DNA from 2 places in the Paenibacillus sp. GXUN7292 genome. Region 1 is predicted to be linked to the other one. Evidence: predicted binding sites of a transcription regulator. Region 1 holds the regulator's gene; the other holds the start of a gene.

Region 1 (3,429 bases):
TCCTACATTAGTTGGACATGTGGTCAAATAGCCTCTCTGCTCGTCAAATGCATAATCGACAACCTCTTCAAAAGCATCATCGAGCTTGCTGGCCAGCTGCCAAGCCTCTTGAATTTGAAAGCCGGGATACATACACTGTATGCGCAAATGATCCTCTTCATTAATCATCAGGCTAATCGATTCATTTTCGCTTAAAAGAACGGCGCCAGCCCGCGATTCACTAGCCAAGTTTGGGCTAATAAGATGCTTTTCAACAAGCACTCTTTTATCCAGCTCGCTTAAATCGGTTAGCAGCAGTTGTTCAAACTGGCCAAATTCCGCCAAAGGCTCTGATTCGCCTGCTTCCATTAGTTTATTGAGCACTGCCACCGCCTGCTGATTAGCTGCCAGCATCGGAAAAGGCTGATCGCTTAAATTTCTGGCAAGGCGAACCCTGCTGCTAATGACAATTTCAGATTCAGGACCAGCATCCTTCATCCAATCGCTAAGTGCATGCTCAGTAAAACGCTGCTTCGTCAACAGACTCACTCCTTTCATAAACTACATCGCTTTATTCGCTGCAAGAAGTTACAATCTTGCAGTTATGGCAGACTATTGTTTATTACTCGTTATTTTTCATTAACCTGGCGTTCTAATTCACGTATGCGATCACGCAAATGAGCGGCTTCTTCAAATTCTTCATGCTCAATATGGGTATGCATATCTTTACGCAGCTGTTCAATTTCTCTCAAGCATTGAATACGGCCACCGGAGCGCTTGGGTATTTTGCCGCTATGCGCAATATTTCCATGCACTCTTTTAAGTAGCGGATCCAATCGTTCTGCAAACTTCTTATAGCAAGAGCTGCAGCCAAAACGGCCTATTTTACTAAACTGCGTATACGTTAACCCGCACTCCTCACAGCGAATCGATTGTTCTTCTACGCCTTTGAGTGAGTTGGATTTTCCTAACTGATCAAAATCAAGCAGTCCAGATAACAAGCTATGAATAGAGAAGCTGTTTGGCACACCGATATTAGCTTCCCCTTTATCTCTTGCACAGCTCTCACAAATGTGAAATTCTGTTTTTACTCCGTTGACAATTTTAGTGAAATGAAGCGTAGCTGGCTTATTGCCGCATTCTTGACAGAGCATGCCTGATTCCTCCCTTCACTTTCCTGAAGAAAAAAAATATTTGTACAGGTAATTCGTGAATTCTTACTTCACAAGCAAAGAAATAAGCATCGCGCGCAGCAGTCTTGCTCTTACTTCGTCACGCATAGGCAGTATTAAGCCAATCGTATCCCGCTGAATCGCAGCACGAAGCAAATTAGCTTCCCCCTTAGTGACCATTTCAGCCTCCTCCAGCTGATAAATAAGGCCTTCCGCGCTGTTCTGGTCAAGGCTGCTGCCGATCGTTTTCTCAATATGATAAGAAATCATCTTGAGTGCTGGCAGCTCTACGCGCTGAATACGGATATAGCCTCCGCCGCCGCGCTTGCTCTCCACCATATAACCCTTCTCTAATGTAAAACGTGTACTAATCACATAATTAATCTGAGATGGAACGCAGGAAAACCTGTCTGCCAGCTCATTCCGTTGAATTTCCACTGCTCCTTCATTGCTCAGATCCAGTCTATGCTTTAAATACTGTTCAATGAGATCGGAAATATTCCGCAAAGGCACCAACCCCCTGAATAGCTTCATAATAGTAATAACACTTACTTGATCAAATAAATCAGCTTTTTATTGACTTTGACTTTCTTTGATCTTAATAATTATTATACGCTTTTCAAATGAGATTTCAAGAGTATACATGAAATTTTCTGAAAATTTAGTTAAGTGGATCCAAATAGAGCGACAGCACTAAATAAACATTTTGCATACACTTGAAACACATGGCATCTATAAAGTAGTTTGTTATTTTTTCAGCAAGTTTATACCGTTCGCTTGTCCTTCCTGGTCATAACAAGGGTCGAATTTATCAATCCTCTAAAAAGGAAAAAGCCACAACACTTATTCTTTGTTAAATGTTTGAACAACATTCCAAGAATAAAGCTATGGCTAAATAAGTTTAAATATGTGATGCGAATTTTGACATTTTGGACAATAAACGTTGCGATTTTGATGCTTTCAGCTTACCCGCGATTCATGACGATCAGCTTGAGTTCCGTCATTTCCTCAACTGCATACTTAATCCCTTCACGTCCAGTGCCGCTTTCTTTGACACCGCCGTACGGCATATGATCAACTCTGAATGTTGGAATATCATTAATCATAACGCCGCCTACCTGAAGCTCATCTGCAGCTTGAAGGGCAGTATGGATATCGTTGGTATAAATGCCTGCCTGCAGTCCATATTGCGAATCATTAACAAGCTTGATCGCTTCATGAATGGAAGATACTTTGTTAATAACGACGACAGGCGCAAATATCTCCTGACAGGAAATTTTCAAATGCGCAGCAGCCTCTAAAACAATTGTCGGAGCAAGTATACCGTTATCAATATGTCCGCCTGCCGCTATCCAAGCTCCTTCCTGCTTTGCTTCATCCAGCCACTCCAGCACGCGCTCGCATTCCTTCTTCGCAATTAATGCCGATACATCTGTGTCAGAATCAAGCGGATTACCCATTTTAAGCTGCATTGTTTGCTCCTTAAATTGCTCCACAAACTGCTCATATATTTGCTCATGAACATAAATGCGCTGCAAAGAAATACATACCTGTCCTTGATTTGAAAATGCGCCCATTACACAACGGTTAATCATTTTATTAATATGAACTCCCTGATCCACAATTAATGCAGAATTGGAACCAAGCTCGAGCGTAACACGCTTTAAGCCTGCTTGTGAACGAATTCTCATGCCAACCTCCGGGCTGCCGGTAAAAGTAATCATCGACACTCTATCGTCTGCAACAAGAGCATTACCTGCTATACTTCCAGGTCCGGTAACAACATTTAATATCCCTTTTGGCAAGCCTGCTTCCTCGAACAGCTCCGCAATAAAATACGCAGAAAGCGGCGTTTGCGAGGCTGGCTTCAACACAATCGTATTACCAGCAGCAATCGCAGGGCCAACCTTGTGGGCAACTAAATTAAATGGGAAGTTGAATGGCGTAATCGCGCCTATTACGCCTATTGGCTTCTTTACCGTATAAGCGATTCTCCCCTCGCCTCCAGGAGCAGCATCCATCGGAATTGTCTCCCCGTATATTCGTTTTGCTTCTTCAGCAGCAAACTTATACGTTTGCACCGTCCGATCTATTTCGCCTAGAGCAATTTTCAGTGGCTTTGCGGCTTCTAACGCTATTATTCTTGCCGCTTCATCTTTTCGTTCATTTAATCGAATTGCTACTTTTTCCAAAATGTCGGCACGCTTGTGCGCCGGCATCTTGGCAGCTGCGTCAGCAGCTCTATAGGCTGCTGCGATAGCTGCATCCAGCTCAATTT
Region 2 (3,429 bases), on a different contig from region 1:
TGATTTTCCCGAGTCCGTGCTAAATAAATTTGAAGGAGCGGATGGAGAAGTAGAGCAAGGCCAATATTACTATTTCTCACAAAAAGGAAATGAAAGCGCATTATCATACATCGTTAAGATGCCTACATCAATCGTATCTGCACAAATGAAGAAATTTAACCTCAACTTACTGTTGGCTCTTGGTCTGTCTATTGGAGCCGGGATTGTCTGCTCCCATTTTTTCAGTAGAAGGCTTTACCGTCCAGTTAAGCAAATCATCACAGCAGTCCAGCACTCAAAGCTGAAGGGACTCGGAAGTACAATTAGCGAATTTAATTTGATCCATGACAAAATTCATTCCCTGATTAAAGAAAGAAACGATATTCAAACCGAGCTGATCAATAAAAAGTCGCTGCTGACTAATTACGGATATATGAATAAATTGAAAATGATCCGATCGGACTTAAGCGATTTGCAGGATTTCATTCTAGCCAACCGAAAATTTCGAATTATTCTTTTTCATTTACAATTCCGGCATGCTTCGTTAAAGGAGCTCAATATTTCTCTTGACGATGTGTCTTACTACTTAAGGGAATACATAAATTTGGTGATGAGTGACAGTTTTCCGGGTTCACATACCTTTCAAATTGAAAGCAATCAAATATTATCGATAATTTTTGACGACAAACCGATAGACACTTTACAAGAAACGATGCTTCCCTTGAAGAAAGTGTGGGACGGAGATTCACAGTATTACCTGATCTCTATAGCTATGAGCTCTATCTACGCGTCCGCCGCAGAATTCAGCAAAGCTTATAATGAAGTGCTGGAGAAAGCGGGTCAGGCCAAGCTGCTGTCGGAAACTCAATTTATTTCTGATCTCCGTCCGCTAGTTAATCATGCCTATGTATTAGAAAAAGAAAAAGAATTTGATCTTAACTTGCGCGAAGGTAATATACTCGAATCTAAAGAATCGCTGAACCAAATGCTGCGATATTTGCATCAAAAGGAAGAGAGCGCTGACAATATCAGAAAGTTCGCCAAATCCATATTGGAGAGGATATTCCAGCAAGCTGCTACGTTTGATCAAAAAGTAAACTTGGCTGAGCACCGTATAGATTTAAAGGAGACCGAGGAATGTTTCACCATCGAAGAAATAAGTCATTTGATGGAACCGCACATTGTCCGAGTCACTTCCTTAATCCGCTCTGTAAAAAATGAGCAAAACGATTTGGCGAATCGTGCGGCCGACATTATGGAGGCAAGCTATGCAAAGGATATTTCATTGGATTCGGTAGCAGAATCATTAAATATCTCAAGCAATTATTTGTCTATTTTGATGAAAGAAAAAACAGGTATTAACTTCAGCGAGCATCTAAACAATGTGCGAATTCGTAAAGCCAAGGAATTGCTCGAATCTACCAGCCTTAGTGTTCAAGATGTAGGAATACGAATTGGCTACCGCAACGTTACATCTTTTATCCGTATGTTCAAAAAAGTTACCGGCCTGACACCGGGCGATTATCGCAAACAGATTAAACTTCAGCCTTTCCGTTAAAGCAATAAGCTTAAGCTTATAATCAAGAAATATCGACACAGTCATCCTTAAAGGACATACGGTTTCTACGCGAAATATAAGAAAAAGTTTGCAGTGAAAACTTATAAAGTCTTATATATTAAAAGGTTAAAAGCGCATTTATCGAATTCCTTGACCATCTTTGACTTTTACTTTTCAATCCGTTATTATATGATTACGTTATTTAATTGTTCAACTGAATGAAGGAGGAGTTGTTAATATGAATTTTGTACCTATGGTTATCGAGCAAAGCAATCGAGGTGAGCGATCATATGATATATACTCCCGTTTGCTGAAGGATCGTATTATTTTCCTTGGCTCTGGCGTGAACGATGTAGTTGCTAACTCTATTATTGCTCAGCTGCTATTCCTCGCAGCAGAGGATTCTGAAAAGGATATTTCGCTATATATTAATAGCCCTGGCGGTTCAATAACAGCTGGTATGGCGATCTACGACACTATGCAGTTCATCAAGCCTGACGTATCGACCATTTGTGTTGGCATGGCTGCTTCAATGGGCGCATTCCTGCTTACTGCCGGAGCTAAAGGCAAGCGCTTCGCGCTGCCAAACAGCGAGGTCATGATTCACCAGCCGCTCGGCGGCGCTGAAGGACAGGCAAGCGATATTGAAATCCGTGCAAGACGCATTCTCAAAATGCGCGACAAGCTCAACAACATTTTGGCAGAGCGCAGCGGCCAGCCTCTTAGCCGCATCGAGCAGGATACAGATCGCGACTATTTCATGAGTGCTCAAGAAGCGCTGGATTACGGCCTGATTGATAAAGTTATCGAAAAGGTTTAAGCGAAGAGCTGTAACTTACATCAAGCAGCTGCAAAATAGCCCGGATCATGCTTTCCGATGGGAGCCTGATTCGGGCTATTTTTATGTGTAAGAGGTGGCGCGTACCGATCCTGTATTAATTTTCATATACAATTGTGTTTTTCGGGGCATTTTTGCGTATTCTGTATGAAAATTCATATACAATTGGCCACTTTCAGGGAGAGCACCGTTTTCAGGTAACGCCAACCGCTACTGTATGATGTTTCGGATACAATTATTTGTACAATTGTTTTCTTCGAGTCATGAGTTTTTTCAACAACCCGATGGAATACAGTTAGTTTGGAAAACAAACACATACTTTTCAACTACATAAGCTCACTGGCCAACAAGAAGATAACCCTCTCTAATGGTCTATCAAATCGGTATCAATCTACCGCAACTACCCATCAAGTCGGTATCGACCTACTCCAACTACCCATCAGTATCGATCTACTCCAACTCCCAATCAAGTCGGGTATCTATCTAATCAACTGCTACTCAAGTTTCAAATATCTATCTACTCCAACAGCCATAGGCGTGACGTATGCATGGTTCTATCCTTCAATAAAACGGTTCATTCTAAGGCATGAATGCACTGCGTGCCATCTCGTATAAAATTGTTTTACAGCACAGCATCCTCACTGATGCTTATAATTTGTGATTTTTATCACTTCTGCTTCAATATGACGATGCTATGCTTGCAATACAGATCATGACAGCTGCCAGATGCACTACAACACCGCATTACAGGCACCGTTATTGAACTGCTAATATGCTCAAGGAGGTGAGCTTATGGAAATCGTTCCATTAGAGAAAGTAGAACAGCTCGCCATCAAAAAGTGGAACGTATATAAGCACAATAAGCTTCATTACATCGCCCGTTCCATGCTTGCCAGTATGTTTATCGGTTTTGGCGTTATCGTAGCCTTCAAATCAGGCAGCTTCTTTTATAACGTCGGATCCCCTTTAACCTATCCAATGGCGGCGCTGACATTTGGAGCTGCCATTATTCTGATAACGTACGGCGGCGGCGATTTGTTTACAGGCAATACGT

Evidence for each region. Region 1 encodes CtsR, which represses protease genes until heat stress. Its sites were predicted from a motif close to ATGGTCAATAAAGGTCAAACA; they were not measured.
Region 2: clpP (ATP-dependent Clp endopeptidase proteolytic subunit ClpP) is a predicted target of CtsR. The motif match lies at 1,685-1,705, and genes of this name have one in related genera.

Annotation. Positions count from the first base shown of each region.
Region 1 covers NZ_JBOZWO010000020.1:102,721-106,149, forward strand. Annotated here, with positions in the region: gene ACRRU2_RS17115 (protein arginine kinase) at 1-519, opposite strand, end outside; gene ACRRU2_RS17120 (UvrB/UvrC motif-containing protein) at 609-1,133, opposite strand; gene ACRRU2_RS17125 (CtsR family transcriptional regulator) at 1,197-1,658, opposite strand; gene ACRRU2_RS17130 (aldehyde dehydrogenase family protein) at 2,117-3,429, opposite strand, start outside.
Region 2 covers NZ_JBOZWO010000047.1:15,410-18,838, forward strand. Annotated here, with positions in the region: gene ACRRU2_RS25060 (helix-turn-helix domain-containing protein) at 1-1,537, shown strand, start outside; gene clpP (ATP-dependent Clp endopeptidase proteolytic subunit ClpP) at 1,776-2,357, shown strand; gene ACRRU2_RS25070 (formate/nitrite transporter family protein) at 3,168-3,429, shown strand, end outside.